Regions from separate parts of the Roseburia sp. OF03-24 genome, predicted to be linked through region 2. Evidence: a T-box and tRNA genes for the amino acid it is inferred to sense, from the RefSeq annotation. Region 2 holds a T-box; the other regions hold tRNA genes.
The links. A T-box is a leader RNA that pairs with one kind of tRNA and senses whether it is charged. The one in region 2 lies ahead of thrS (threonine--tRNA ligase), so its partner is inferred to be a tRNA-Thr.
Positions count from the first base shown of each region.

Region 1: it has a tRNA-Thr gene. The T-box ahead of thrS (threonine--tRNA ligase) is inferred to sense a tRNA for this amino acid. The anticodon was not compared.
Region 3: it has a tRNA-Thr gene. The T-box ahead of thrS (threonine--tRNA ligase) is inferred to sense a tRNA for this amino acid. The anticodon was not compared.

Region 1 covers NZ_QSCK01000002.1:110,025-121,103, reverse strand. The annotation lists gene spo0A (sporulation transcription factor Spo0A) at 1-79, shown strand, start outside; gene glgA (glycogen synthase GlgA) at 172-1,629, shown strand; gene DXA60_RS01795 (DUF5688 family protein) at 1,619-2,632, opposite strand; gene DXA60_RS01790 (ABC transporter substrate-binding protein) at 2,783-3,838, opposite strand; gene DXA60_RS01785 (ABC transporter permease) at 3,918-4,685, opposite strand; gene DXA60_RS01780 (ABC transporter permease) at 4,679-5,503, opposite strand; gene DXA60_RS01775 (ABC transporter ATP-binding protein) at 5,496-6,569, opposite strand; gene DXA60_RS01770 (cupin domain-containing protein) at 6,641-7,180, opposite strand; tRNA gene DXA60_RS01765 (tRNA-Thr) at 7,402-7,474, shown strand; gene udk (uridine kinase) at 7,592-8,221, shown strand; gene DXA60_RS01755 (GDSL-type esterase/lipase family protein) at 8,207-9,409, opposite strand; gene DXA60_RS01750 (hypothetical protein) at 9,600-9,986, shown strand; gene DXA60_RS01745 (glycosyltransferase) at 10,067-11,079, shown strand, end outside.
Region 2 covers NZ_QSCK01000023.1:4,366-15,444, reverse strand. The annotation lists gene DXA60_RS12350 (response regulator transcription factor) at 1-14, opposite strand, end outside; gene DXA60_RS12345 (LCP family protein) at 438-1,505, shown strand; gene DXA60_RS12340 (hypothetical protein) at 1,525-1,842, opposite strand; gene DXA60_RS12335 (hypothetical protein) at 1,855-2,646, opposite strand; gene DXA60_RS12330 (bifunctional metallophosphatase/5'-nucleotidase) at 2,660-4,633, opposite strand; gene DXA60_RS12325 (methyl-accepting chemotaxis protein) at 4,771-6,171, opposite strand; gene thrS (threonine--tRNA ligase) at 6,359-8,134, opposite strand; T-box leader at 8,189-8,397, opposite strand; gene DXA60_RS12315 (bifunctional metallophosphatase/5'-nucleotidase) at 8,447-9,934, opposite strand; gene phnE (phosphonate ABC transporter, permease protein PhnE) at 10,023-10,832, opposite strand; gene phnE (phosphonate ABC transporter, permease protein PhnE) at 10,847-11,079, opposite strand, start outside.
Region 3 covers NZ_QSCK01000006.1:33,449-44,527, forward strand. The annotation lists gene polA (DNA polymerase I) at 1-1,069, opposite strand, end outside; gene DXA60_RS04085 (aminopeptidase P family protein) at 1,092-2,882, opposite strand; gene DXA60_RS04090 (acyl-CoA thioesterase) at 2,949-3,413, opposite strand; gene DXA60_RS04095 (YfhO family protein) at 3,475-6,015, opposite strand; gene DXA60_RS04100 (LTA synthase family protein) at 6,042-8,072, opposite strand; gene DXA60_RS04105 (adenylate kinase) at 8,289-8,432, shown strand; tRNA gene DXA60_RS04110 (tRNA-Thr) at 8,555-8,627, opposite strand; gene DXA60_RS04115 (PIN domain-containing protein) at 8,848-10,029, opposite strand; gene thiC (phosphomethylpyrimidine synthase ThiC) at 10,095-11,079, opposite strand, start outside.

The sequences.
Region 1 (11,079 bases), on a different contig from region 2:
TGGAAAGGGAAAACCGACCAATTCAGAGTTTATTGCACTGATCACGGATCGTATCAGACTGGAACATAAAATGTATTAATACTTTTCAGAAAAGCGAAAAAGAGTTATAATATTCTTTAGATTTTCAAAAGTTTATAGAAAAATAAATTTTTGGGCTGGAGGGTTTATGACATGAAAAAAATATTATTTACGGCTTCAGAAGCTGTGCCTTTTATGAAAACCGGTGGACTTGCAGATGTAACAGGCTCATTGCCGAAATATTTTGATAAGACGAATTATGATGTAAGGGTTATTCTTCCAAAATATGTCTGCATGGATGAACGGTGGAAAGGACAGCTTCATTTTTTATGCCATTTTTATGTGAATTTAAGCTGGAGAAAACAATATGTCGGCATTTTTGAAACAACGTACGATGGAATTACCTATTATCTGGTAGACAATGAATTTTATTTTGCCGGAAATGCACCATATAATAATATTTATGAGGATGTAGAAAAGTTTGCATTTTTCTCAAAGGCAGTGTTGGAGGCATTGCCGTATCTGGATTTCTGTCCGGATGTTATACATTGTCATGACTGGCAGACAGGACTGATCCCGGTATTTTTGCGGACTTTATATGGGGATGAGGAATACTATACAGGTATAAAGACGGTATTTTCGATTCATAATCTGAAGTTTCAGGGAAGATGGAAACTGCCTGCTGTTATGGATATTACCGGATTGCCGGAGCAGATTTTTACATCGGATAAGTTAGAGTCTTACGGTGAGGCAAATTACTTAAAAGGCGGTGTGGTCTATGCAGATGCGGTCACTACCGTCAGTCCGACCTATGCCTATGAGATCACTACACCGGAGGGAGGCGAAGGATTAGAAGGGCTTATGTATGCGTGCAGAAACAAACTTTCCGGCATATTGAATGGTCTTGACTATACTGAGTATGATCCACAGAAAGATATCTATCTGTCCAATCATTATAATGAAATGAATTATAAAGAAGGAAAAGCGCTCAACAAGGCGCGTCTGCAGAAAAATGACTCCTTACCTGTGGATGGAGATGTATTTCTGATCGGCATGGTATCGCGTATGACAGATCAGAAAGGCTTTGATCTGATCGCATATATCATGGATGAGCTGCTCAGTACGGAGCGTGTTCAGTTTGTTGTGGCGGGGACCGGGGAGGCACGCTATCAGGATATGCTGTCTTATTTCGCAGGAAAATATCCGGATAAGATGAAAGTACATATCGGATATTCAGAAGAACTCGCACATCAGATTTATGCCTCCTGTGATGCATTTTTGATGCCGTCCTTGTTTGAACCGTGTGGTTTAAGCCAGTTAATGAGTCTTCGTTATGGTACTGTTCCTATCGTACGTGAAACGGGAGGACTTAAGGATACCGTCATTCCGTACAATGAATATACAAAAGAGGGAACAGGATTTTCTTTTGCAAATTATAATGCGCACGAGATGTTAGAAACGATCCGCTATGCGATATCTGTATTTTATCAGCATAAAAACGACTGGGATATACTGGTAAAACATGGCATGAGTCAGGATTTCTCCTGGAATGCATCGGTTGTAGAGTATGAAAAACTATATGATGGTCTGATGACGAAATTTACATGGTAATACGGCTGCTTTCTCTTGAATAATAATATACATGGTCAGAGAGAATATCTTCCACAGATAGCTGGGTGGAATTGACCTCACATACCATTTCCGAAAGCTCCCGGTAGGATTCCTGTGTGGTATCCCTGGTTTTATTCCCGGATGAAAGCAGAGGATCAGATGGTAAGGAAAAAGAACTGACAGGAATGATAAGAACTTCGTGGATACTGCTTGGAAGGATGTAGAGATCACTTCTTAAGCGGTCTGCGAAGTTTTTTAACAGATCCTGATACAGAATGCAGGCAGAGCCGTTTAATTTTGTATGGTTGGAAAGCACATACATGGGAAAAGGTGCCGGCGGAGCGAGGAGAGCAGCACTGTCGTCACCGGAAAGAAGTTCTTTTAGTACGTCACTCATATTTCGAAGTTCATAATGCAAAAGATCCGGTGTGTTTTTACATGCGAGTGCATAAAGATCATCTTTTGTGATATTCCAGAAAGAAAGATGATGGTTGTGGATCAGAATCGTGGCAGAGCTCCCTGCGTGTGTGAAAGAGTCAGTGGCAAGGTTATTTTCTTCCGAAAAAGACTCGATGATATCGTCGGGATAAATACTGATCAGACAGCTGAACACGATCGCTAAATCGAGAAAGCGGAAATGGGGAACGTCAGATAACAGTGCTTTGTTGCGCTCGTAATTGATCAGCTTAAAGATAATGCGGGACTGTACTTTCTCATAGCATGTGAAAAAGGAAATGTCAACACTGTGGGAAGGCTTGTTCTGCTGATAGATCGTTTGAATTTCGGCGCAGATATCAGGAAAAGATCGGCCTTTTTCATATTCGCGGAAGTAGTCATTCAGATAAATGGTTGGTGAAATATTACAGCCCGGAGTTAAAACGGTCAGACCGTCTAAGTGGGTATTGTTATTTTTTAAAATATCCTGCAGGATAATGGAAACATCAGAACCGAATGCGTCCTGTAAAGATTGTCTGATCTGCTGTTTAAATGTCTGATATGTCATAATGACCTCCTGTAAATACAGATATGTCTGAGTTATATGAGATATACCTGTGGTGCAGGAGAAGATATTACTGCCTATAAATGGGGAAAGTCCACGCAAAAAACTGCGTGGACTTACTATATCATATACATACTACAAATGCAAGAAAAATTATTCGGATTTTAATTTTTTCCAGAGATAATTGTAAAGAGAGGTTGTAGATTCGTCAAACTGTTTGTACACAGTACAGTTATCTAAAGTTTCCTGTGGTGGAAAAATCGTGGTATCACTTAATGTTTCTTCATCTAGCGCATCAATCACGGCGAGATTGGGTGTGGCATAGCAGACATAATCAAAATTAATCATAGCTACATCCTCGCGGCACAGAAAATCAAGAAATTTTTCGGCATTTTCCTGATTCTTGCAGCTCTTTGGCATAAACCAGGAATCAATCCATAGGTTCGAACCCTCTTTTGGAACTGTATAGGAGAGATCATCGTTTAATTCCATCGCAGTGGCAGCTTCCCCGGAATAAACCAGCGCCATTGCTGCATTGCCGGCGGCCATCTCATCAGCGGTCTCATCTACGTAGTAGGCGTAGACAAGCGGTTTTTGCCTGATCAAAAGATCTACTGCGTTATTTAGTTCCGTTTCATTTTCTGTGTTGATGTCATAATTTAACAGGCGAAGAGCCGGTACAAACGAATCGCGGACAGAATTCTGCATGATAATGGAATCTTTGTACTTTTCATCCCACAGAATGTTCCAGGACGATACTTCGTCATCTGTGACCATTGTGGTATTGTAGAGGATACCAAGTGTTCCATAAAAATATGGCATGGAATAGGATGCATCCGGGTCAAAAATCCTTGCAGCATCAATGATCGACGGATCTATATTCTGGTAATAAGAAAAGTGATCAAAGTCGATTTTGTTTGCCTCTCCTTCGGAGATCAGACGTTCTACCATGTAGTCGGAAGTGCAGATTAAGTCATAACCGATGGAACCGGCTTTATATTTGGTATACATTTCTTCCGGACTTTCGTATTCCTCTAATTTGACGTGAATGCCTGTTTCCTGTTCGAACAATTTTAAAACAGAACTGTCCATATATTTTCCATAATTTAAAACAACCAGCGAATTGTCATCAGTGGTGTCTTTATTTCCACATCCTGCCATAAAAAGGGTGCTCAAAAATAATAACGGAAAAATAATATATTTTTTCATGAAAGCCTCGCGTTCTGCCGGATAATACGGCGTATCAGTAATAAAATATATTTGCAGAGATTGCCACACCAAAAAGATATCAGTTTGTCTTATCAGATCTGCGGTTCATAATAAGAAGCAGCAGAAATGCAGCAAAAAACAACAGTGTGGAAAGTGCATAAAGTTCCGGACGTACACCTTTCCGAAGTTCTGTATAGAGCATAGTAGAAAGCGTATTTACACCGGCTCCTTTCGTGAAAAAGGTGATGGAAAAATCATCCAGCGACATGGTAACTGCCATTAAAAATCCAGAAAATACACCGGATTTGATGTCAGGCCAGGTTACTTTATAAAAGGCATAAAGCGGGGAGGCACCAAGATCTAAGGCAGCTTCATATGTGTTTCTGTTTATCTGCTTTAATTTTGGAAGTACATTCAAAATTACATATGGAATATCAAATGTAATATGTGCGATGAGTACTGTCACAAATCCAAGATTTAAAAATTTTACAAAAAGCAGCATGAGGGATATTCCGGTCACAATGTCTGCGTTTAACAGCGGGATATTGGTTGCACCGAGCATCAGGGTTGTGCCACGTTTTTTCATGGCACTGATCCCGATGGCAGCAAGTGTGCCGATCAGGGTTGAGAGTACTGCGGCAGCGAATGTGATCTGAAGTGTCATGGTCAGTGCATTCATGATCGTTTCGTCTGTAAAACAGGAAGCGTACCATTTTAAAGTGAATCCACCCCATACGACTCTTGATTTGGAATTATTGAAAGACAAAATGACCAAAACAAGAATCGGAAGATATAAAAATAAAAAGATGACCGCAAGATAAATGCGGGATGCAGCCTTCTTTACCATACAGCAGTTCCTCCCTGATCTTTATCGAAGATATTCATGACCGCCATACTTGCGATGACGAAAATCATAAGTACTACGGAAAGCCCGGAACCTAAGTTCCAGTTACTTCCCTGCATAAATTCCTGTTCAATGACATTTCCGATCAAGAGCACTTTACCGCCACCGAGCAGATCGGAGATCACGAAAGATGTGAGAGCCGGAACAAAGACCATTACGATCCCACTGATGACACCAGAGAGAGTCAGCGGAAAAATAATACGGAGCATTACGATTTTTGAATCAGCTCCTAAGTCTTTTGCAGCTTCAATGACATCCGGTTTGATACGCGCCATGGAGTTATAGATCGGCAGGATCATAAACGGCAGAAAATCGTATACCATACCGAAAACAACGGCAGGCGGTGTGTTTAACATTTTTACCGGACCGAAACCGAAGAAACCAAACAGGGCATTTACGATACCGTTGTTAGAAAGTAAAAGTCTCCAGGCAAGGATGCGCAGCATAAAGTTCATCCACATTGGAAGTACAAATAAAAATACAACGAAACTCTGATGCTTAAAATGAAAACTGTTTAGGATAATGGCGAGCGGATAGGCAAGCAGCAGGCAGACTATTGTACAGAAAAATCCGAGTTTCAGGGAAAGCAGGATGGATTTTACATGCACCGGATCTGCGATCGCTGCAATATTATCCCAGGTAAATGTACCGGAAGCGTTTGTAAAAGCATAATATAAGATAATAACGATCGGCAGCAGGATAAATCCGATCATCCATACAAGATAAGGTCCTGCTAAAAGCTGTCTGCCTAATTTACGCATCGATCTCTACAGCCTCCTCGTCCTCAGATTCCGGTTTGTTCATGATCTGGATATTAAACGGGATCACGTTGATGCCGACATGTGTGCCGACCGGATACATTTTCGTCGTGTGGACAAGCCATTCATAACCATTTGCCATGATACTGATCTCATAGTGTACACCTTTAAATATAATAGAGACAATGTCACCATCCATAAAACCGGCGCCAGGTTCCGTGATCTCAACATCTTCCGGACGGATCACGACATCAACCGGAGTATTGCATCCGAAACCTTCGTCAACACATGGAATCTTTACACCTAAAATTTCCACGACCTTATCTTTGATCATGGTTCCGTTTATAATGTTGCTGTCACCGATAAAATCAGCCACAAATGCATTGACAGGTTCGTTGTAGATCATTTCGGGGGTGCCGATCTGCTGGATGTACCCCTGATTCATAACGACAATCGTATCAGATATGGTAAGTGCTTCTTCCTGATCGTGGGTAACAAATACGAATGTAATGCCAAGCTCATTTTTCAGACGGATCAGTTCGTACTGCATGTCCTGACGGAGCTTTAGGTCGAGAGCACCGAGCGGTTCATCTAAAAGAAGAACTTTTGGCTCATTTACAATGGCACGCGCGATCGCGATACGCTGCTGCTGACCGCCGCTTAATGAGTCGATAGAGCGGTTTTCAAATCCTTCAAGATTTACCAGCTTCAAGGCATAACGGATCTTATCATTGATATATTCTTTGCTTTTTTTCTTAATACGCAGTCCGAATGCAATATTTTCTGCAATCGACATATGCGGGAAAAGTGCGTATTTCTGGAAAACAGTATTTAAATTGCGCTCATTTGGAGGTAATGATGTGATATCTTTGCCGTCAAAAATGACACTGCCGGCATCCGGTGTCTCAAAACCGCCGATGATACGAAGGGTGGTTGTTTTTCCACAGCCGGATGGACCGAGAAGTGTGATAAATTCATTTTCACGGATATATAAATTTAAATCATCTAATACGACATGGTCGCCGTAAGATTTTGAAATACCTGTCAGATTAATTAGTTTTTTGCTCATTTGTGTTCAAAACGTTTCTTAATTGGTAGAAGAAGAAACATGATCCCTTTCTAAGTGGTTACATGATAAAATTAAAAACTCGGCGGCGTAGATACCCAGATTAAGATGGCATCGCGGTTTCCATTATTTTCCAGACGATGTTTTTTACCGGCCTGGAAATAAAAAGATTCGCCAGCGCGGACGGTATAAGCCCTTCCACCATATAGTACACGCACAGTTCCTTTTAATACATAGCCAAATTCTTCCCCTGTATGTGGCAGGTGTGTGTCGGAGGAGCCGCCGGGTTTTAAGGTAAGGCGTACCGGTTCCATACTGTTTTTCTGTGCATTTGGAATGATCCATTCGATCATTTTATTTCCATCTTCACTGATTTTTTCAAAATAGTCATCTTTTTCAAATACGATCTGTTCCGGTTCTTCGTCCGTAAAGAATTCGGCAGGTGTTGTGCCGAGACACTGTATGATATCGAGCAGTGTACCAATAGACGGAGAGTTCTGGTTACGTTCCAACTGGGAAATAAATCCCTTGGTCAGTTCGGAGCGGTCGGCGAGTTCCTGCTGTGTCAGACCATACTGGATACGCAGTTCTTTCATACGCTTTCCGATATCCATAATAATCCTCATTTCTGCGATGTTTTATAGTAACTGTAAAAATATATGTTTTGTTTACAATAAGTAAACAAGATTATTTTATGCATTTCATAGGAAAAGTCAATAGAAAATAAAATATTGCAAAAATTTAGAAAAAAATATAAAAAAGGTATTGCATTTTTTATAATATATGTATATACTAGTCGAGTGTGGCGCAAGTCAAAAGACAGTCCACATTAATTGCCAATATGGCTCAGTTGGTAGAGCAACGCATTCGTAATGCGTAGGTCGTCGGTTCGAGTCCGACTATTGGCTTATAACTTCCGGAAGTCCGGACAGATAAGAGCAAGTGGTTTCTGAAAAGTTCCGCTTGCTTTTTTTGTAATAAGAAAATTCTTTTTTATATATCAGAATGTGAAAGGAAACGGTATTATGGCAGAGAAAAATACGATTTTAATTGGAATTGCAGGAGGAACAGGAAGCGGGAAAACGACGCTGGCAGATAAAGTGGTTGACAGCTTTGGACGTGATGAAGTCAGTATTCTGCGTCATGATAATTATTATAAACGCCATGATGAGATGAGTTATGAAGACCGCTCAAAGTTAAATTATGATCATCCGGATGCATTTGATACAGAACTGTTATGTGAACATATCAAAGAGCTGAAAAAGGGCAATGCCGTGCAGATGCCGGTCTATGATTATACGGTTCACAACCGTTCCGACAGGACGATCCTTGTGGAGCCGGCACCGGTGATCGTACTTGAGGGTATTTTGATCTTTGCCGAGCCGGCCTTGTGTGAACTGATGGATATCCGTGTATTTGTAGATACGGATGCGGATGTGCGTATTCTAAGAAGGATCGTAAGAGATGTAAAAGACCGTGGACGCTCCTTAGACAGTGTCATAAATCAGTATTTAACGACTGTAAAACCGATGCATGAACAGTTTGTGGAACCGAGTAAACGCCGTGCAGATATCATAATCCCGGAGGGTGGCGAAAATGCGGTTGCATTGGAGATGCTGATCCAGAGAGTAAGAAAGCATTTAGAGGAAGCGTAAAGATACAGCATCAGCCATTGCCTTGTAACCGGCACTGCTTGGGTGAAGATGGTCGCCACTATCATAGCCTGGTTTGAATGCAGCAGGATTGGTGCTGTCACGTACGGCAAGGTCAAAATCAATGCAGCCTTCAAAGCCGTCCGCCTGGCGGATCCATTCATTGACTTTGTTTTTCAGTTCTTCACGGAACGGGGCATAGGTACGCCAGCCTTCGATCGGAAGCAGTGTTCCGATATAGACAGACAATCCAAGAGAATGTGCCTGGTCAGTGTACCATTTGAGACCGTCTATGAGTTCTTCTGCTGTTGGAAGATCACTCATGGGACGGAACAGATTGATATCTGTTCCAACCGGGTGAATGATATCATTGATCCCCTGCTGGATAATGATAGTATCGGCACCGGCGGTCGGTATTTCATGCAAAAAGCGGTTGCTTCCTTTTAAACCGTAGGAATCATAGGTAATGCAGTCATACTGGCGCAGGATTCTGGTACCGCTTGCAGCGCGTCGGATGATGGAAGTGTGTTTTCTGCCATCACGTCTTAAACGTAGCGTTAGTTCATCCGGCCATGCCTGTGCGGTAATGGAGTCACCATAGCAGATCACAGCATGGTTGTCGGATGATGTTAAAATATCGATATTGCTTAAAAAATAAAACCAGCTTGTCGTTTTGCTTGTATCAAGAGGAAGCTCTTCTGTTAATGTCTGATCACCCAGTGAGAAAAATCCTTTCGAGAGAGGACCTGTGATCAGAACAGCGGACTGCATCAGCGTAAAGTCTGCAAAATAAAGATTGACACAAAGTGTCTGTCCTGCCTGAACCTGAAAGGAAACTTCATCGCTTACAATACGCTTGTGTGCATCAAGTGTCACAGAAGGATTGCCCAAAAAAGTAATCTGTGTTGTTGTCGATTTCTTCTGCGGGCAGGACAGATTAATTTTGGGGGCAGAATCGCTGTTGGTATTGAAGTCCGCAACGGAGACGGTTGCCTTTGTGATAGAGACAGGTTCGCTTCCACAGTAATTGTCAAAGGTAAATCTTAAAGATGTTCCGTCAAATGGCGCATAGACCGGATAGCGGAGTGTAATATCTTTTGCATAGCTTTCCGGCCGGTGTTCTGCGATTGAAACTGCATTTCCCCACATGGAACACCATGTATCAGGTTTGTTGATCGTTGTATGATTCATCGGGTTCTCCATTTCTGTCAGATAATTATTTTCGTTGTATCAGTATACATCCTTTTTGAAAGAGGGTAAAGTGAAAACTACTTGTTCTTTTTTATATAAATTGATATAATGCAGAAAGATGACGTGTTTTCCGGTAAGCAGATCATTTGACCGGATGACATTATAGCAGAAAGAGGAGAGGTATTAAGGTATGAGTGAACCTGAAAATTATGTAAAAAAAGAGGAGCCGCGCGTATCCATAAAGCAGCGCAGAAAAAAGAGTATAGGGGGTATCCTTGGAACGTTATTTGCAGAGAATCAGAGTATGCTGATGCTGTTTGCAGTCATTGTTGCAGCACTTGCGGTTATTCTGGCAGGAATTATTGCTCTGCATATGCCGGTTGTTCCGGTTTGTCTGATCGTATTGTTAGAAGCAGGGATTGCCTGCTGCCTGCATGATGTACCGGTCTGGCTGCATGCGATTGCTGTGATCGCTCAGATCGTAGCAGGGGTTTTCGCCGGAGCAACTGTTTTTATGGTGCTTTGCGTGGTAGAATATTTAGTTGGAATTTTGTGCCTGCGTTATGTAAGAGAGTAAGGAATGAGGATGAAAACGGACTTTTGCTTTGGGGAGACTTTTAGCAGGAGTCCGTTTGTATTTTACGGGAGGAAAAACGGATGAAAGCACAGGAAAAGATTTTAGTATTCTGTTCCAGGGAAATCTGTTATTTGTCGGGAAACTTTTTTGCCCATCAGCTTGCAGGTGCGTTTGAAGAAGCAGGCTATGAGACGACAGTATGTGAGTTTACATCCAAAGATGATCTTGATAAGGTACTTTCTCCATTTTTTGGAAAAAAATATCGTGCAGTTTTTGACTTTAACTCTTTGCTTCCAAGACTTGCGATGGATGACGGGACACCGGTGACAGACCTGATCGATGGTCCATTTTACGATTATATTTTGGATCATCCATTATTTCATTATAACTGTCTGATGACACAGGCAAAAAATTTTCATGTAATCGTGCTGGATGAAGGACAGGCTGATTATGTCAGAAAATATCATCCAAAAGTAAAGAGCGTGCATATGCTCCCGCTTGGAGCGACGGTTGCATTATTTGACGGTGAAAAAAATCCTGCGGATCGGATCCTTTTTATAGGAACTTACGATTCACCGGATAAGGTATATGATATTGTGAAAGCAGCACCGGAGCCTTTTTGCGGATTGATGAAAAGGATCATAGAAATGAGGATCGGGACGCCGGAACTTCCGATGGAGGAAGCATTTCGGGCATGCCTGAAAGAAAATGACATGGAACTTGACAGTGCGCAGTTTGCTCTTTTTATGAATACAATGTATGCATCGGATGCCTACATCAGGGATTATTTCAGGAAAGCGGCACTTGATGAGCTTTTAAAAAGAAAGATACCGGTACGGTTAGTCGGTGAGGGATGGGAAAAATATCAGACTCCCTATGAGAAATATCTGACGATCGAAAAGCCGGTTACCTTTGATCTTTCTTTTGAGAAAATTGCAAGAAACCAGATCATGCTTGATGTTTCGCCGATTTTTAACCGGGGCATCCATGACAGGGCGATTGCCGGGATGGCAAACCGTACTGTGGTGCTGACAGATGAGAATCCGTACAGGAGTTCGCATTTTAAAAACAGGGAGGATCTGATGTTTTATTC
Region 2 (11,079 bases):
AAAATTGTCTGCATAAGAACCTCCGCTTCTTTTTGTGTCTTACTTTAAGTATTACACCAGATTTTACATTTATTTTAACAGGAAAGTTTAAATTGTTATAGAGCGGATTTCTTAATATTCCTTTAAATTGCTGCTGCATATGCAGTATTTCCCACATTTCTTAATTTAATTTAAGAAATTTACCTCAAATTTAAGAAATACTTTATTGCATCAAAAGTACAACCGCCTTATGATATCTTTCGTACCCACACTGGTATAGACAGGAAGTCCGTGACTTTTCCACATCCTTCCTGTAAATACAAAGAGTTTTACACAAAATGGAGGATAGTATAAAAAATACATTTTTCACACGCAAGATTTGTGCTTACGCACAAACTTGATATGCAAATAAAAACGTTGTTTTTATTAAAAAGACAGCGCAGGAATGGAGGATTCTTATGAAAAAAAATGTGCACACTGCAGGCAAAAGCAGGAAGCAGAAAAAGATCATGCTCCTTATTCTGGAGTTTGTGATCATTCTGCTCCTCGCCATTGCCCTTTTTATCACAACCAAATTATCTAAAATTGAAAAAAATAAGTTAGACATGAACGATGTCTCCATCAATGATGACCTCTCCGATGAGACAAAAGAATCGATGGCTCATTACAAAACGATCGCTCTCTTCGGACTTGACAATCGTTCCAATGGCAGTCTCTCCAAGGGAAACAGCGATGTCATCATGTTAGCGAACATTGATACAAAACAGCATACGATCAATCTGGTATCCGTCTACCGCGATTCTTATTTAGATACTGGCAGCGGTACTTATCAGAAATGTAATGCAGCATACGCAAAAGGCGGCCCGGAACAGGCACTCTCCATGCTGAATACAAATCTTGACCTTGCGATCACAGATTATGTAACTGTCGATTTTAATGCGATCATCGAATGTGTCGACCTTTTAGGCGGTGTGGATATCACGATCACAGACGATGAGGCAAGCCTGATGACCGGTTATATGAGAGAGTTAAATGAGCTGACCGGCCACAATTCCACCCCACCGGCTTCCGGTGGAACTTACACCTTAGATGGTGTACAGGCATGTGCCTACGCAAGAATCCGTTATGGTGGCGGTGATGACTACCGCAGAACAGAACGTCAGCGTACCGTTTTAACTGCAATGATGCAAAAAGCCCAGAAATCCAATATTCTGACACTCAACAAACTGATCAACGCAGCTTTCGGAGATATTCAGACAAGTTTTTCTAACACGGATCTGCTTGCCCTTGCTGCAAAAATTTTCAGTTATAACATTGGCGATACAACCGGTTTTCCATATGAAAAAACAACACACAAATACGATAAGATCGGTGATGTTGTTATTCCATGTGATCTTGCCTCTAACGTCACACAATTACATCAGTTCTTATTTGATGATAACAATTACACACCATCTGCAACCGTGCTTTCTAACAGTCAGCAGATCATTTCCAATACAGGATATAAACAGGGAGACGGCCATTAAGGCTGTCTCCCTCTGTTTGTCAGTCATTATCCAGTTCATCTATTTTTTTCCTGATGGCATCCATTCGTTCTGCCTCTCCCTGTATTGGCATCTCCAGCTTTCTTTTGCGTCTTTTTACCAGCAGTCCCCATTGTAAAAACAATACTCCGTCAATAATAAGAAACAACGCTGACAGGCTGATCTTTTTGCCTGCCACATACCCGATAAAAACATACAGGATCATCGGATTTATGACTGCAATGGAAATCATCGTTGTCAGGTCACTTTTCCGTCCCGTAAAAACATATAGATTTTCCCATTTTTTGTGAGATTCTTTTTTCTCCTGCTTTTCTAACATCACGTTCTCCTTTTAATCTTTATGATGTCTTGAAAAAAAAGAATGTTTTTCCGGCTTCTTTTCACCGGAATGTTCTTCGCCTTCTTTCCAGTGAAAATACTCAGCATCCAGATTGACATTTACATTTACTTCCGCTTTCGGAGTACTTTCCTCCCGGGTATCTTCCGGAATTTCTTCCACCTGTTCATTTTCCGGCACAATTCCCGCTTTTTCAAAATACTCCTGATTGATTCTGATCTCCGGTTTGACCGCAGTATAAGGGGATGGCTCCATCTCACCCTTTTCTTTCGCTCTTTCCTTCTCAATCTCACGGTTGCGATCCTCAATCAAATTTAAATATTTATCCGTATCGGCAAGATTCTGCAGATGCCCTTTCAGATCTGACTGATCACGCCTTACAATATCTTTTTCTTTCTGGAGCTTTTCATTGGCATCCTTATAAATCTCCTGCATGGCATCTGTCGCCCTCTGCATGATCTCCTGCACATGCCGCAGTGCCTCATTTGTATACATAACGGACGCAGCATACACATCCTCTGCTTTTCCACTGGCATCTTTTAAGATATCTTCCCCAATCTTCGCTGCCTCGCGTCTGGCACGGTCTTTCCCCTGTGTCGTCAGTTCGTACTCATCCATCATGGCATAGATAGCCTTATTTAACTCAGCAAGCAGTTCTAACATTCTTTTTTTATCAAGGATAATTTTACTGCCAATACCGTCATAAGACTCACTGCCTGCAAGCAGTATATGCATCTGTCTTAAAATTTCTTCTGTTCTGTCCTGCGCACTCATGTTAATAACCATGCCTTTCAATAACCTATAAACTTTTTCCTGTTCGATATTTTACTAATTTTAACACTAACCGTATCAGCAAAACAACCAGTAAAATAGCGATCAATACGATTCCTGCGATCATGACGGCATATTTATTCGGATTTTTTATTAATTTTATGAGATCAGACGAATCATCTACCACTTTTCTTTCATGCAATCCGGCATAATATTGTGGAATATCCGCAATTCCATCTCCATTTTCATCCGGGAACGACTCCATATAATGTGCGATCGCCGTCCATGCCTTTAATTCCCCGCCATTATCTGTCAAAATCACATCTTCAAAATTTTCAATCGGTGTTCCATCTGCCTTTTTCGGCACAACAGACAACAGTCCATACGATGTTTTCGTCACCGCAGACAGCATCTGCCCACTGTAAAGATCTGCCACCACGCGATACATTTTATCATCTTCTAACTCCCTGCGATTGCCATCTGCATCCAGCAGATACACATCGGTAACACGGTTTAAGATCATACGATGCGGGTTGTAAGTAAACTGCAAACCGTACATATACAAACGTGCAGATGTCATCAGATCAGACACGGATGCGTCGATTTCTGCCACAGTTTTTAACTCTTTTCCTGTCAGATATGCTTCGATCAGCGGATACCCCGGCACACCGTCCGCACCGATTCCAAGTGAAAACGAATTAAACACATCCTCCACCGTAATGTTTCCTTTTGTATAGGTATCACGGATCGTTCCACTCGGCGCGATCGCCACATCCACGGGAGTGCCATTATAATCCGTACTGTTTGTGACCGCATAAGCATAGGCATCTGCGATGAGATCCCCCAGATTATGCTCGGTATGGATGTTGTAGAGATCCTCCAGGCTGTCAAATGCTACATCATTTTCCGCAAGTACCTGTTCTCTCGTAAACCCAAACTGTGCCAGATAATCGGTATCCACCGTCGCCATAAAAGAATTGATTTCTTCCTGTGTTGCAGCATCTTCCGCAATATCTGTCTCGATTGGAGTAAGTTGATATTCTTTCATGCTCCATCGCCCATCATCCTTTTGTTCCAGCGATAAGGAACCTAAGTACTTGCCATATTCCCCTGCGGAAACGATATAGGTATCCCCATGTACAATCGGCTCCTCCAGTTTTGTATGCGTATGTCCACTGATGATCACATCCAGATCCGGCACTTTTTTTGCAAGAATTTCATCCTCTGACTTTGACTCATCTTCTGAAGTTCCACTATGGGAAAGACAGATGATAATATCCGCATCTTCGTTTTTCTTAATTTCAGCTACAGTCTTTTTTACTGCTTCCACCGGATCCGTAAACTGCAGTTCACAGGTCGGTGCACATGCCAGTGCATCTTTTCCGAATACGCCAAGCAGCGCCACCCGGACATCGCCCTTTTGCACCATCACATAATCTTTCGTACCGTATTCCGTAAATGCATCACGGATCTGCTGCTGTCCTTCTGAGAGTCCCTGCTGTTCCATGGCATCCCAGTTGATATTACAGACAAGAAGCTCCGGCACGGTATCTCCGCTTTCCGCCGCGGTTTCAAGCATCTTAGCAAGTCCCTTTGAACGATAATCAAATTCATGGTTGCCAAGTGTTGTCGCCTCGCAGCCCAGTGCCCCTAACATCCGAATCTCTGCCGCCTGTGTCTCAAAAACGGTCTGCACCAGCGTTCCCATGGAAAAATCTCCACCATCCACTACTAATGTATCCGGATTTTTCTCCTTTTGTTCATCGATCAGCGTCTTGATCCTTGCGAACCCGCCGATCATTTCCTGTTTTTCGTCCACTACCGTTGAAAAACTGTTCAGATGGGAATGTGTATCATGCACAAACATGATATCAATCATTTTAGAGTCCGTCTGGTCTGCCGCCTTCACACTGCCGGACATCCCCATCATTCCCAAAACCAGAACAAAAACAAGGACTGCAGCCAGTCCCATTTTCCAATTTTTGATCTTTTCCCGTAACATATAAGTCTCCCTGTCTTACAAAGCATAATTTTGCTTTTTTTACTTATATTTTACTTGAACTTTTAAAATTAGTAAATGGTGGTGCAGTCCTAATTTTTACTTTATCCAAAATATTTTTTACAATAGATTGATCCTGTCTATGCAACCGTAAATTTCTTTGTGTCCTTCCTCAACATCAAAGATGCCTCCTGCGTCTGTTTCATCAGTTCACGCATATCTTCTGCCTGTCTGTCAACATTGGTAACACGCTCTGCAATGCTTCCGGTACTTGCCGCACCATCATTTGCAGCTTTCGTTACCTCCTGAATGTTTGCAACCACTCCGCTGACCGAAGCTAAAAGCTGTTCGGATGCCGCGCTGAAATCCGTTACAAGTTCTTCAACATAGTTTGCATCTTCATTATAATCATCTGCCATTTTTTCAAAATCATCAAAACTCTCCGTGACGTCTCCTCCCACAAACTCTAACAGACGTTTTGCATCTGTGGTCAGTCTTGCAACTGCTGTCTGGACACGCTCTGTCACTTCCTGAATATTCCCGACCGTGCTCGCCGACTGCTCCGCAAGATTACGGATCTCATCTGCAACAACTGCAAATCCTTTTCCCGCCTCTCCGGCTCTTGCGGCTTCAATTGATGCATTCAAAGCCAGCAGATTTGTCTGAGAAGTGATTCCCATGATGGACTCCGCAAGAACACCGATCTGCTCCACGACTTTTGCATTTTCAAGTGCTTCCGATAAGCTGTCATTGATTTCCCCATGCACTTTCCTGATATTTGCACGGCTTGCACTGATCTTTTGTTTCGTATCAGCCGCTCTGGTATGGATCTCGTCAACTTTTCCGTTTCCCTCCTGTGCATGCTCTGCAATTCCTTTTGCAGCTTCCTCAATCTCTCCGGACATCGTATTCACTTCCTGTGCAGCTGCTGCGGTCTCCTGATTTCCGGCTGCAAGTTCCTGCGTGATACCAGATACACTGTCAATCTCGTCCGCAAGTTTTGCCAGTGCCGCCTCTGCTGTTCCAACCGTTTCATCCAATGTATCCGCTTCGCGCTGTACATAGCCGATCAGATGTCTCATATTGTGATGAATGTCACGGATGCTGCGTGCAAGAATACCGATCTCATCTTCACGTTTCAGGTATTTTTCATCCACACGCTGCGTAAAATCGCCCTGTCCCATTTTTTCGGCAAACAGCGCAGATCTTTTGACGCCTGATGTAATGTCGAATGTAAGATACAGTACCCATATATCCGTGAGTATGCACATAATAACCATAAAATAGAAAAACTGATCCTGTTTTGCTTTCTTTTCCTGCTGCATTTTCTGCAATATCGGCTGCAGTTCCTGTTGTATTTCTTCCTGGGAATATTCCGGGTGTTCCTCACTTACATATTCTTCCATGCTGGTGATCGCATCATTACGGATAGTACCCATATTTTTTGCTCCGACAACTACTCCATATAATCCGATTATTAAAATCTCAATAATCAGAATCGTCATTTTTACCTTTAATGATACTTTTCCACTTAGGGTCACATCAATATCCTCCTTTGTTCTTTCTGATTTATTCTCATAAACGATTTTATATTAATACCATTCTACTATCATTTAATTTTGATTACAATATACATCTTTGACAATTTATTTATCAGGTTTTTGTTTCCTGTCTGACTGAAAAAATGCGGCACATCCTGCCGGACACACCGCATTTTCATATTTCTGTTTATTTTAATGCTGCAGGATTGATCTTCTTTGTGCGGATATCCTCTTTTAACAGTGCAAGGAAATCTTCCTTGGAAACTGTGGTGGAATTCTGCTCTCCATGCAGTCTGTAGCTTACGGTTCCGTCAGCTGCTTCGTTCTTACCAAGTACTAACAGATACGGCACTTTCTCCATCTGTGCTTCACGGATACGGTAGCCGAGTTTCTCGTTTCTCTCATCGATCTCAACACGGATTCCGTTGTCATCCAGATACTTATATAAGTCATGAGAATATGCGTTAAGTTCTTCATCCTCATTCTTGACCGGAAGGATCTTAGCCTGAACCGGAGCTAACCATAACGGCAGGTTGCCTTTTGTTTCCTCTAAAATGTATGCCATGAAACGATCGAGAGAACCTAAAATCGCTCTGTGTAAAACAACCGGTGTTTTCTTGGTTCCGTCGCTGTCAATATAAGACAGGTTGAATTTTGCCGGCAGACAGAAGTCTAACTGGCAGGTTGAAAGTGTATACTCATTACCGATCGCCGGTTTTACATTAACATCAAGTTTTGGTCCGTAGAAAGCAGCCTCGCCGATCTCTTCTGTATACTCGATACCGATATCGTCAAGTACTTTACGGAGTGCATTCTCTGCGTTGTTCCACATCTCATCGTCATCATGATATTTTACTTTATCTTCCGGATCTCTTAAGGAGAGTACACAGCGGTAATCTGTGATATTGAAATCTTTGTAAGTATCAAAGATCAGTTCTACTACTTTTGCAAACTCAGATTCGATCTGCTCCGGTGTTACAAACAGATGGGCATCATTCTGACAGAAATGTCTTCCTCTCTCGATACCTTTTAAGGTTCCACTTGCCTCAAAACGGAAGTCATGTGCGATCTCGCCGATACGGATCGGCAGATCTTTATAGGAATGCATTCTGTTCGCATAGATCATCATGTGATGCGGGCAGTTCATCGGACGGAGTACAAAAGATTCACCCTCCATTTCCATTGCCGGGAACATATTCTCTTTGTAGTGATCCCAGTGACCGGAAGTTTTATAAAGATTTACGGTACCAACACAAGGTGTCATAACGTGAAGATAACCAAGTTTGCGCTCTTTCGCTTTGATATAATTTTCAAGTTCCTGCCATACCGTGTATCCTTTTGGAAGGAACATCGGAAGTCCGCGTCCAACCAGATCGTCAGACATAAACAGGTGCATCTCTTTACCAATCTTTCTGTGATCACGGTCTTTTGCTTCCTCTAAGAGTTTTAAATGCTCCTCTAACTCTTCTGCAGTCGGGAAACATACACCGTAGATACGCTGCATTACATGGTTATTTGCATCACCTTTCCAGTAAACACCGGAATATTTGATCAGTTTAAAGTTTTTACATAATTTGGTATTGTCAACATGCGGTCCACGGCAGAGATCCGTGAAATCGCCCTGATCGTATACGGAAATATTTCCATCCTCTAAACCATCGATTAAGTCAAGCTTGTACTCATCATCTTTGAACAGCTCTAATGCTTCTGCTTTTGAGATCTCACGTCTGTAAATCTTTTTACCTTCTTTGCAGACTTTTTTCATCTCTTTTTCGATCGCTGCGATCACATCATCATTGACAGCAGTATCGCCAAGATCGATATCATAATAAAATCCTTCTTTTACAACAGGTCCTACCCAGAACTTTGCGTTCGGATATAAGTGTTTTACTGCCTGTGCCATCACATGTGCACAGGAATGGTTGAGCGTATTCAGTCTCTCGTCTTCTTTAAAATCTACCATGATTAATCTCCTTTTCCTAAACTAAAAAGTCCCTTATACAGACAACGTATCTGTATAAGGGACGAATAAACATTTTTATCCGCGGTTCCACCCCGTTTATCTCCATGTGGAAAATCACTCATTTTGATGATAACGGAATCACCGGACCGGATTAGGGCCGCTCAGAGGTGGTCTTCCTGAAGTTCCATTTTAAGATACTCACACCAAAATGTATCTCTCTCTTTAAAATTTCCGATCAGTACTCTTCTCTTCAATGCGTTTCTTTGATTTTATTTCATAGAATGCATTCTGTCAAGTTTATTCTTTCGTACATCACACCTCAATATATGGATATTCGTGGAAATAATCCATGATCAGTTCCACCATCTCCACATTGATTTCTTTGACCAGCGGACATTCTGTGTAAACATCATATCCACCAGCACCGCTGTAACGGTAATTATTCAGGCATAATGTAAATTTATCTTCATCTAAAACCGGCTTTCCGTCTCTTGAAAGCCCCACGATCCTGCTTCCGACCGGGTTTTTTGGATTGATTTCAAAATCCACACCCATATAATAGTCATAATTATAATGTTCCACCTTTGGAACCAGGAAGCTGTCGGAAACACAGACATTTCCTTCGTTATCATATGCAAAGTATTCTGCACTGCGCTCCATTACTGTCTTTAGCTGTGCACCCGTGATCTCACAGACCACAAGTGTATTCGGATATGGATAAGTGGCTATGATATCGCGTGTGCTCACTTCACTGCGGAAACCTGCGATTTCATTTGCCAGACCGACGGACGATAACATTGCTCCCGAAAAATGAAGCTGGATACGGTTTAAAAAATCGGCGATCAGTGAGCCATACAATGCCATTTTTACCTTTTCTTCCGGCATGATTGCACGGCTCAAATGACCAATTGGCTGATTTAACCATGCCTGCACGGAATTTTCCGTAGAACGGTATTTATCTGCAAGCCCAGCCCCCTTTGTGGGATCTGACTGCCGCAATTCGGACCTGATGCTCTTTTTATCCTCTGTCACGGTGACCTCCAGATACTGATATTCTTTTGCATTATCACATGGCTGTACTGTATAAGTTCCAAACAGCTCTCTTCCATGCACAGACATATGCTGATGTCCGGTCAGTAAGATATCAAAATCCAGTTCCTTACAGATCCTGTAACCCACATTTTCAGTCGTCTTAGAAAGCACCGCTCCGCTTTCTAAATCACACTCAAAACCTCCGTGATAGATGCAGATCGTAAGATCTGTCTGCTCTTTCATCTGGGCAAGTGCCCTCTTCGCTGCCTCAAAAGGATCTGTAATATGGATTCCTTTTAAGTTTTCTTCTTTTTCCCAAATGTTTACATAATCCGTTACAATACCAGCGATACCGATGCGCAATCCGTTTTTCATCGTATGAAGTTTCCATGGAAACAGGGTGTTTCCTTCCTCATCCATGATATTCTGGCACACACATACACCGTTATTTCTATTGCGATATGCCGCCTGATAATCTAATCCGTAATTAAAGTCATGATTGCCAAGTGTATAATAATCGTATCCGCAGTCGTTCATAATATCTGCGATCACTTCCGGAGAGTTTGCAACCTGACGGCAGTAATAAGCAAAGGCGGAGCCTTGTAAAATATCTCCGCCATCTATGATGAGTGTCTCATCATCCTTGTTAAAATCTGCCGCACAGCCAAAAAGTCCTACCGGTTTTACATCCATATCCCCATAAGTCGTCGGATAAAAATATCCGTGCACATCTGAGGTAAAATAAATTTTTAACTTTTTCTGCTGCATGTTTTATCCCTTTCAATAACCTGCAAATTTGAGTATGCGACTCAAATTTGTATGCGTAAAATCTTTCATATATGGATTTTTCGCACTACTAACCCCTTGCTAATTTTGTACGGATCTTTGATGAGATAACTTCAATAATTAAGATCAGTACGATCAGTCCGGCAAGAATTGCTCCTACCTGATTCCATTTGTATGCACTCATCGCAAAGATAAGCGGTGCACCGATACCACCGGCACCAACCAGACCAAGTACTGTTGCATCTCTTAAATTCATATCAAAACGATAGATCAAAGTAGACATAAAATCTGGGAACAACTGGGATAAGATACCGTAACGGATCTTCTGGAACATCGTACATCCTGCTGCATCTAAGGATTCCAGAATCTTAGTATCCAGATCCTCAATGCTCTCGATAAACATTTTACTGATCATACCGATCGAACAAAGTGACATGGTAAGCAGTCCGGCAAATGGTCCAGGTCCTGTCACACGGATAAACATAAGTCCGTATACAAATGCCGGAATCGTACGGATTGCCATAATAAATACACGGAAGATCAGTGCAACCGGCTTCGGCATCAGATTTGCTGCCGCAAGGAAAGAAAGCGGAATGGATAATACTGCACCGACGATCGTTCCTAAGAATGCGATACACATGGTTTCCAGTAACAGATAAGCAACACCGGATGTGGAGAGGTCAAACAGTAAATTCGTATCCGGGTGGAAAATTCCGCTGATGATCTTTCCTGCGACGGAAAGTCCGCTTCCGTTTGATCCGGTAGACTGAACCGTAGAAAGTGACCATGCAAGAAGTGCTGCAACAATCAAAGCCACAATGATCTTTGCGTACCAGGTCTTTGGTTCCTGCTCGTACATTTTTTTGATTGATTCATTCATTTTGCCGGTTCCTCCTACGTTAATTTCTTTCTGATATAATGGCTGATTGCTTCAATAATAAGAACTGTACCAAACAGAACGATCAGAATCATTCCTACACTGTCATACTCACGCCAGCCGATCTTTTCATTTAAGATCAGACCGAGTCCGCCTGCTCCAACATATCCCAGGATTGCTGCGTAACGCACATTTCCCTCAAAACAGAATAAACATACAGACATGTATGCCGGCAGTACCTGCGGCATGA
Region 3 (11,079 bases), on a different contig from region 2:
GATTCTCTCCAGCTTTTATAAAAAAGGTTTCTTTCTCCCCAATTGAAACTGCAGCTCCAAGACAGCGTTCATCGCTGCCTGATACAATATAAAATCCACAATTTCTGCCGCGCAGTTTTGCAAATACTTTTTCTGCTTCTTTTTCATCTTCGACAAGTTTAAAATGTTCTGCCGCCTGATTCTTCGGTGTTTCCACCTCAAACCGGTTCAAAAGATTCTTAAACTCCAGCCGTTTGCAGAGAAGATATGCCTCCTCGGTATACAGAGTGGAAATGCCGTTTATCTTAGCACCGGCAAGATCATAGTCAATGTCTGCGTGAATTTCGATCGTTGCAAGAGTCTTGCTCATCTGTGCAAGATCATAGTATTCTTTTAAATTTTTGCTTGCACGCGGCGGCTTTAATTCATCCACATGCGCATAGGCATTTTCAATACTTCCGTATTGCGCAATGATCGCAGTTGCCGTCTTTTCACCGATCCCAGGCACACCCGGAATATTGTCCGCTGTATCACCCATCAGTGCCTTGACATCTATAAATTCGATCGGTGTTACCTGATACTTTTCTTTTACCTCTGTGGCATTGTAATCTTCAATCTCTGTACCGGTGCGCTTTGTTTTTGGGATACGGATCTTTATATGATCCGTTGCAAGCTGTAAAAGATCACGGTCGCCGGAAACCACTGAAACGGTAAGACCTTTCTGTTCGCTCTGTTTTGCAATGGTTCCAAGCAGGTCATCTGCCTCGTAACCGCCTTTTTCGATCGTGGTGACTCCCATCGCCTTTAACATTTCTTTTATGAGCGGAACCTGTTCTCTCAGTTCCTGTGCCATCGGCTTTCTCGTGCCTTTGTATTCGGCGAACATTTTATGGCGGAAAGTCGGCTCTGACACATCAAATGCAACCGTCAGATAATCCGGCTGCTCCTCCTCTAAAATCTTGAACATAATATTCAAAAATCCATAGACTGCGTTCGTATGAAGTCCCTCCGAATTCGTCAGATCCGGGATTCCGAAAAATGCCCTGTTCAAAATACTGTGTCCGTCAATCAATACCAGCTTTCCGCCCATTGTTCTCTCCATTCTCTGTCTTTTAGATTGCTCTTGTGTAGCGTTTCAGCCACTCATTTTCCTCCGGTGTCATATACGGGGAAATGGTATCATATACCATCTTATGATAATCATTTAACATCTTTTTCTCACGTGCGCTTAAAAGATCCGGATCGATCGCATCAAGATCGATCGGCGCATAGGTAATATTTTCAAATTCCATGAACTGACCATACTCATTTTTCTCAGCCTTACGACATACAAGTTCATTTTCCGTACGGATGCCGTATCTGCCCTCTAAATATACGCCCGGCTCATCTGTCGTGATCATTCCTTCTTCTAAAACACCATTGTCATGACGCTCCGGCACAACTCTCCAGCGGAAACCATTCGGTCCCTCATGTACGTTTAACACATACCCAACGCCATGTCCGGTACCGCATTTATAATCAATGCCCATCTCCCAGAGAGGACCGCGGGACAAAATATCAAGGTTTAATCCGGTACATCCATATAAGAACTTCGCATGTGCAAGATTCATATTCGATCTGCATACGGTTGTGAAATGCAGACGCATCTCATCTGTGATCGGTCCAAGTGCCATGGTTCTTGTGATATCCGTGGTTCCCTCAAAGTAATGTCCGCCGGAATCCACCAGTAAGAATCCTTCCGGTTTTAATTCCGTATCTGATTCCGGTGTTGCAGCATAATGCATCATCGCAGCATTTGCACCATAAGCACAGATCGTATCAAAACTCAACTCAATAAAATTCTCCTGCTCTCTTCTTCGCGTTTCAAGATAGTCAGAAGCCGAGATCTCTGTCATAGGGATCTTGCCGATATTTGTCTTGAGCCAGTACATGAACTTCGTAAATGCAACACCGTCTTTTACATGTGCAGCTCTGGTGTTATCCACCTCCGTCTTATTTTTTACTGCTTTCATAAGCTCGGTCGGGTTCGGTTTATCCACAACTTTGATTGCTTTATCAAGACTGTTTACGATACGGTAATTAACCATGCCGCGGTTCATCAGCACGACTGCGTCTGCCGGGATTTCCGGTACATAATCGTAGACCGCATTATATGGTTTTGTAATGATATGGTTTTCATCCAGATAAGCACGGATCTTATCATCCACTACATCCTCCTGCAAAAACCAGATACATTCTGTTTCTGTCAGCGCCAGATATGACAATACGACCGGCACATAATCAATATCATTGCCACGGATATTTAAAAGCCATGCGATATCATAAAGAGAAGTTAAAATATGGACATTTGCACCATTCTCCTTCATAGCTTTCCTTAGATCTGCAATTTTATCCGCGGTGCTTTTTCCGGAATATTTTTCTTCTAAAATAAATAAAGGCTGTTTTGACAATGCAGGGCGGTCTTCCCAGATCAGGTCGATCAGATCTTCTGTCACATGCATGGAGGCATTTTTTGCAGAAGCAATTTTTTCAAGTTTACCTCCCCAGGTACCGTTTACAACACGTCCGTCAAATCCGAGACATCCACCTTCGTTTAATTTATCTTTTACAAATTCATCTACGGTCGGCACGCCCTCTTCGCCCATGCGGTAGAGTGTAACTGTGCTGCCCTTAAGCTGGTTTTCCGCCTGTACAAAGTAACGTCCATCCGTCCAGAGCCCTGCCTCCTCTGCTGTGATAACGGCAGTTCCTGCAGAACCGGTAAATCCGGTAATAAACTTTCTTGCCTTAAAATGGTCTCCTACATATTCTGATTCATGGAAATCAGCCGTCGGCACAACATATACAGTGATCCCTCTTTTCTCCATCTCTGCACGCAGTGCCTTTAATCTTTCCTGTATCATTTCTTACTTTCCTCTTTCTTATATATTTTCCAAAATCTGTCTATTACATGATGGCTGTTTCTTCCATCACGCATCCGTATACTCAAAAAACTTCGTATCGATCTCCGGATAAGATCGTTTTAATGAGATCGGTCTTCCGGAACGGTTCAAAAAGCAGTGGGAACTCTTTCCGGTTGTCCGCAGTTCTCCGGTCTCTTTGTCTGTCATCCGGTATTCCAAATCCATCTTGATACCATTATAACGGGTGATCTTTGTCTCGATTACGACGGTATCATCAAAATGTACCATGCTGTGATACTCACAGGATACGGAGAGCACAGGACTTATGATCTCCATCTCCTCCATCTGTTTGTAACTGAGTCCGATCTGATCCATGAGATCCATCCTCGCCTCTTCCATCCATTTGATGTAATTTGAATGATGGATGATCCCCATCTGATCCGTCTCATAATATTTTGCATGATGCTCATATGGGCGGATTTTGATATCATCGGCATTTTCATTATAAATTTCTATCTCTTTTTTACTCATATAAATCACTACCTTTCTCAAACTCCTCCAAACTATAGTATCTCACAGAACCGCTTTAATTTCAATGGTGCCTTTTTATCCATGCGGTCAGGATAACGATCATAACACAGACAAATGAGATCCCGGCTCCCACCATAAATCCAGGTGTCCGGTAACGCAGTTCGATCGTGTGTGTTCCTTTTTCAAGATAAGTACTGATAAATGCCTCTCCAAAAACTTCCGGCTTGGTTTCTTCTCCATCAACATACAATTTCCATCCGGCATCATCCGCCACTGAAAAGATCAGCCGTCCTTCTTTTTTCACATCGATCGTTCCGGTGATCTTCGTATCGGAAAATGACGTCATCTCCATCGTCTGCTCATTTAATGTCTGATAAGCAGTATCTACTGCATCGAGATTTAAGGCATATGCAGTAATGTTCACCCTCTCCTCGCTGCTGTTTTTGATCTTTACTTCCGTACCTGCCGTGCAGTATCCAAGATCAAGCGTATAACCATGTGAAACTTTCGTGAAAGATTTTGTCCTGCCGTCACTGATCTCTTCTGTCAGGCTGTCCACGGTCGTCGAATCATAGGTAGCAAAAATGTATGCATCTTCCTGCACATCGATCGTTGATTCTCCGACCACTGATTCCGATGGGATCTCTGTCAGCATCGTCTCATCTGCACCGAGAAGTTCTGCAAGTTTATTCTGCGCTGTGATCTCGTCTAAATCAGAATAATCCCACGCTTCGATCACATTCTCATCCATCATAAAGCCAAGCGGGAGCACGTATTTATTTTCATAGAGATAAGTGTTTCCGCTTCCTGCCACAAAAGAACGGATCGGGTTTGCCTCAAGCGCATTATCTGCGATCACATAGCGCAGGGATAACATCGCAGATAAAAGCGGTGTTGCCCCATTCACGCAGTAAAAATTCTTACCGCCCTCCATTCCGACTGCCTGATAAAAATGACTGACATCTAAATTCATCAGTGACGAAAACTGTGTTGCAGAACGATATCCATACAATGCTGCATCATTTTTCGTTTTACGCTCTAATTCCTCTGTCCGGTAAAACAATACGCCTTCCTTCTGTGCCTGATCTTTTGCCTCTGCAAGTACCGCATGATAATCATCCACCGCCTTTACATAAGCAGTCCTGCTTGTTGTCTCAAGTCCGGTCACATTGTAATTAAAGAATAATTCTAACAGCATCGCTACGCAGCCAAAGACAAGCATGATCTTCTTCAGTTCTTCCCTGGTTGCCCTTTTGATCCTTCCGATCTTTTTTACCTCATCTTCCCGGATACATTCCTCCGCATAAAAATAGATCAGCAGTACCACAATATAACTTCCCAGAAAAACATAAGTTGCCGTTGCCGCACTCTCCCCTAAGATTGTCCCATCAGAAAGATGATAGGAAACCGTCATCAGACCGATCGATGTCACTCCTGCAACGATCACATCTAAAAACCGCGTCCCTTTAAAATGTAAAAATGCCTCATATGCAACCGCAAGCAATAAAAATGCGTATAAAAAAGTCTGTCTTCCCGGCAGGGAATCAGGAAAATGCATACCATGCCAGATGAAATCAAGTATATTATTTGAAAAACTGAGAACAAAAAATACTGCCAGAATTCCACGCGCCAGCTTCTTTTTCCAGGATATTTCACGATTAAGCAAATATAGTACAAACAAAAGAATAACAAATACTCCACAGTAAATATTGGGCCAGTGGTCTTTTCCTGTATAGGGCTCTGCCATCACAGAATGTCTTCCCAACTCCGCAATAATGTTAAAATACCATTCCATCGTATCCGGGAACGAAATATTCTGTGACCCACTCGCACCAAGTGTGATCGCCTCAGGAATGATCAGAACTGCACCCGTTCCACCTGCCAGAAGAGAATAAACTGCAAAACGAATCCAGGCACCGATCCCTGTTTCCTTATTTTCAAGCCATGTGATCAAAAACCAGATCACCTGAAAAATGCATACCATGATCGCAATGTAATAATTACTGATAATGCATAAAGACAGCGAGATATAATAAAGCAGTACCTTTTTCTCTTTGATCAGTTTTTCGAGTCCAAGAACAACAAGCGGCGCTAACATCATACAGTCTAACCACATGATATCCCATGCATAGGCTGCGGAGAATCCGCACAATGCATAGGCTGTCGCAAAAATACTGACCGCAATATGATTTTTTTCAAAGTGCTCTTTTAAATAATAACCAAAAAACAGTCCCGCAAATGAAATTTTCAAGATCACAAGCAAGGTCATAAATTCGATCACATGATTTTGCGGACATAACAGCAGCAGCCAGTTCAGGGGGCTTGCCAGATAATAGGCATACAGAGAGATGAAATCTGCCCCCAGTCCGACATTCCATGAGTAAAACAGACTGCCGCCATGTTTGATCTTATCCATCAGCTCCGTGAAAAAAGGACAGTACTGATGGTACATATCAATGTGTAAAATACACTGCTCTCCAAACGGATAAACGTCATGAAGGATACATATCACAACCAGAATAAAAAATGGCAGAAAGAATGAAGCAAGAAGCGGCATTCTTTCTTCCCACAATTGATTTTGTAGTTTCTTTTCTCTTTTCAAAACAAAACCTCTCTTTTTATCATTTTCTAATTGACAGTTCCATGATCAAACAACTCATAATACTGCAGTTTCCGGTAAATATCCATCTCATCTTTTTCATCGGAAGCCCGCACTTCACTGCCATCTGCTTTTACCGTACGCACGGCAGAAATGACCGGATATTCTGTCTTTAAATGCATCAGATAGGAACGGTATTCGTCCAGTGGAACACCTGCACGCTCTAACACTTCTGCTGCAAGATAATTTGCACTCGTATCTGCACCCGTTTCCTCATCAATATCATAATTTGCCCATACCACATAAGGAACCTGATAACGCAGTTTCTGCTGTTCCTCTGTCAGGTGATTCCAGGACATTCCATTTTTTGCAAGAACCGTAGATGCAACGGCATCACTCGGCTGGTGATCCCCGAAGAAAACGATCACTGTTTTTTCATCTGCATCTTTAAAATAAGAGATTAAAGACTCCAACGCTGAATCAGAAAGTTTTACCAGCGATAAATACTGCTGCAGCGAAAAATTAGTGGAATCTTTCACTGAGATATCCGGGGTAAAATTGCCATACTGATCCTGATATCCACCGTGATTCTGCATTGTCACATTAAAAACAAACAATGGTTTATCTGTTTCTTTATTTTCATAAAATTCGATAATCTTATCCACACAGCTCTCATCACTGATATACTGTCTCACATACTGTGGATTCACATACTCATCTTTAAATACACTTTCGTTAAAACCTAACATCGGATAAACCGTATCACGTTCCCATCCGCCTGCATTGTATGGATGTGTTGCAATCGTCTGATATCCTAATGTTTTCAGATAATCCGGAAGTGCCTTTAAATCCCCATTGATATACTGCTGGTACGGAATACTTCCCTGTGGAAGAAATGCCATGGTATTGCCGGTCAGAAATTCAAACTCGGTATTTGCCGTATTTCCGCCACATACAGATACGTTTAACATTCCGGTAACCGTATTTTCTGCTCCCTGTTCCAAGCTGTGAATAAACGGCATGTAATCCTCATTTGTCTCAAAATCACCCAGAACCGACAGATCCGAAAACGACTCATTCATCATCACAATGATATTTGGAAGTTCTTCATCCTTTTGTGTATCATCTTTTGCTGCCGGATCAGTATCCTCCGACATTGCACCTCCTGCTCCGTAGGAATCAAGCACTGCCTGTGCCTCCGAGTCACTGTAATGCTCCGGTTTATCGATCGACATATATGCAAGATTCATCACAAATGTGACTGCCATTCCATCCACATCTGTCATGTAGACCGGTGTAAACAGCTTATTATAAAGTCTGTGGCTGTTCTGAAAGCTCTCCTGCTGTAAGGTTCCCGCAAACAGTGAAAGCACCACAGCCACAAGTGCTGCCGGAATAAGCCGTTTCCAAAATACAAAACGTGTTACTTTTACCTTTATAAAATGAAATAATGCGATTGCCACAAGAAACACCAGTGTTACCACGACCATACGCGTATCCGGCATAAAATTATAATTATCCGCCACACTCGCCGCCGTTTTCCATGAAAAAATATCCCACGGCACGATCGGATTTGTACGGAAACGCACTACATAACTGTTTGCAATACCATAGATCATCGCCACACCATAAACGATCCGGTGTGTTGTCTTTAATTTTCCTGTCAGCAAAAACAGTACAATCGTTACCAGTAAAAACAGTACAATATTAAAAAACTGAGCCCACGGACGCACGACCATAAACGGATTGTGTGAATAACACTCCATAAGATAAAAACATGCCGCAGGCGGCAATATGACAAGCAGCAACGATATGATACTGCTTCCTGCCTTTTTTAAAATATCATTCTTCTTATCCGACTTTTTGTTCCTGGCTGCTATTTTCTCATTTCTCTGCTCTTTTAATTTTTCCCAGAAACCTTTTGGTTTCGTATTTTTTCTTTTTCTGCTAGCATTCATGTCAAACCTCATTTCAAGTGTGTATCTTCCCTTTAGATAATTAGCCGAATGATATTTTAGCACATTCCTCCAGCAAATAACATCTGTTCGTAAAAAATTCATAAATTCATAAGTTTCCAGTATTGCAACACTATTTCCCAGCCTTTATTTTTTGCATGTTCTGTCGAATAAAATAGTTATTTTGACGCTTTATGTTAATAAAGCAATAATCTTTCCCACAGACGTCTTTATTGTCTTGACATTTCAAATAATTTTTTTTAACATGAAAATATATACAATACCTGTATCGATTTGAGTGGCGCAAAAAGGAAGATGAAAATGAATAGTGAATCTGAAATCAACCGTCTGACAAAAGAGAATGAAACTTTCCGAAAAATCATTGAAACACAGCAGCATACGATCAATCTTCTCATTGATCATTTTATTGCTGGTAATACAGATAAACAGATCAAAAAGAACTAAATTTTGTATTTTTATTAAAAAAACAGAGCGACCGTCTGCCGCTCTGTTCCTTTTATCCGTGATAAAAAATCTTCCTTCAAAGTATACAATCTGCTGTTTATGATCTTTTTGGGCATAAAAAAAGCTGCTGACGGGAATCGGACCCGTGACCTCCGCACTACCAATGCGACGCTCTACCGACTGAGCCACAGCAGCATTGTGTTTTTCAACACCTGTATTACTATACAATAGGATTGTACGCTTGTCAAGCATAAAATGCAGGAAATTTTTGTAATTTTTCAAAAAATTTACACAATCCCAGATCAACATTACATGTCTCACCGGGATTGTGTTCTTCGGGTCTTCTGGCCAGATGGTGTTTTGTCACCACATCCGTTATGTTCTTCCCGTTTTGTTTCAATCAGCCTCTCCTTTTTTACATCCGATTCATAATCTTGATGTGTGACTTAAAAAGAGAATAATATTTCATTCCCTTATCTTTGCCATAATGTCCCTGCAATGCAGCTCTTAATGAATTGAGATTCTTTCTCTTCGCATTTGCCTTATACAAAAACGAGGAAAAATCTTCCGGACAGTCCAGTTTTGGATCACTGTAGGCAAATACTGTCTGACAATAAACATCAAACTTCTCTTCCTCACTGATCGCATTCTGATTCTCACGGCAGATTGCATATGCAGAACTGTTCTTTGCCTCCTGGTAAAGTTCTTTTCCGATCTCTTCCCCAAAGAACAATACCAGTGCATTGTGAAAATCTGCAAGACGATCTTTGCTGATGCAGGTAAGCAGGCTGCGGATAACCTCATCCTGTTCCTTTGAAATCTCTGGTGTTTTCACCATTATATTCTTCTCTGGATCTGCATCTGACAATTCTTCATCCTGCTGATTTCCATCTGCTGTTTCATCCGGTCTCATAATTTCATCCGGCATTTCCATCTGAATCTCTTCTGGTTCAGACATTTCTTCTGATTCCGCATATTTTTCCGTCTGTACCTGTTCTTCCGCAGTTACCGTTTCGTTTTTCATAGACTCAGCTGTCTGCCCTGTCGCAGCTTCTGTCTCGTGTTTCAGAAATTCTACGGTCTGCCCTGTCGCAGTTTCTGTCTCGTGTTTCAGAAACTCTGCCGTCTGCCCTGTCGCAGCTTCTGTCTCGTGTTTCAGAAACTCTGCCGTCTGCCCCGTCGCAGCTTCTGTGGAATTTTCCAAAAACTCTGCTGTTTTTGTCTTCTGCTGTAATCTGCGGCTTAATTCTTTTCCGCTGATACGCTGTACCGGCATATTACGCTGTTTCCAATAGCGGACTGCTGCATCAAATCCGGTATCATTTGAAACGATCACATAACAGTTTTCCTGATTTTCACACAACATATACCCAAGCTGTGTAACAAGCTGGAAATCAAGTGCATTGCTTCCCTCAAAACATTTTATAAACTCTGCTTCTTTCTCCGTCTCCTTTAATAACCTCACATTTTCGTAATTCATATGCGGACTTTTCTGCGTATAAAATACGATCACTTCCTCATCAGGCTGTGATGCTACCAGTAACGGCACCCATATATCTCCTACATTCTCACTGTCAACCAAATATATTCTTTTCATCTGATCACCGGCTGATCGAAACACATTTATTATAACATAAGACGGAATCATGCCTCTACTCTTTTTTACAGAATATCAATATATTCTCCCGCAAGTGCTTTATTCATGCTGCGTACTGCACAGAATTTTCCACACATGGAACAGGTATCCTCGTGTTCCGGTTTTCTGCTGTTCCAGATTGCTTTAGCCGTTTCCGGATCTATTGCACATTCCCACTGTGCATCCCAGTCTAATACACGTCTTGCATCTGCCATCTTATCATCGATCTCCCTTGCTCCACGGACACCCTTTGCAATGTCTGCTGCATGTGCTGCGATCTTCGATGCAATGATCCCCTGTTTTACATCCTCCACGTTTGGCAGTGCCAGGTGTTCTGCCGGTGTGACATAACATAAGAATGCTGCTCCGTTCTGCGCTGCGATTGCTCCGCCGATCGCAGATGTTATATGGTCATATCCTGGTGCAATATCAGTAACCAACGGTCCTAACACATAAAACGGTGCACCCATGCAGATAGTCTGCTGAATCTTCATATTTGCTGCGATCTGATCCATTGGCATATGTCCCGGTCCTTCTACCATAACCTGTACATCTTTCTCCCATGCACGTTTTGTCAGCTCTCCAAGTCTTACTAACTCTTCGATCTGGCACACATCGGAGGCATCCGCAAGACATCCCGGACGACAGGCATCGCCAAGCGAAATGGTAACGTCATGCTCACGACAGATTTCAAGGATCTCATCGTAATATTCATAAAACGGATTTTCTTCTCCAGTCATACACATCCACGCAAATACAAGAGAACCTCCGCGGGAAACGATGTTCATTTTACGCTTATGTTTTCGGATCTGCTCGATCGTTTTTCTTGTGATTCCACAGTGCAGTGTCACAAAATCCACGCCGTCCTCCGCATGCAGACGTACCACATCAATAAAATCTTTTGCAGTCAGTGTCGCAAGATCTCTCTGATAATGGATCACAGAATCATAGATCGGCACTGTACCGATCATAGCCGGACATTCTGCGGTCAGTTTTCTGCGGAACGGAATT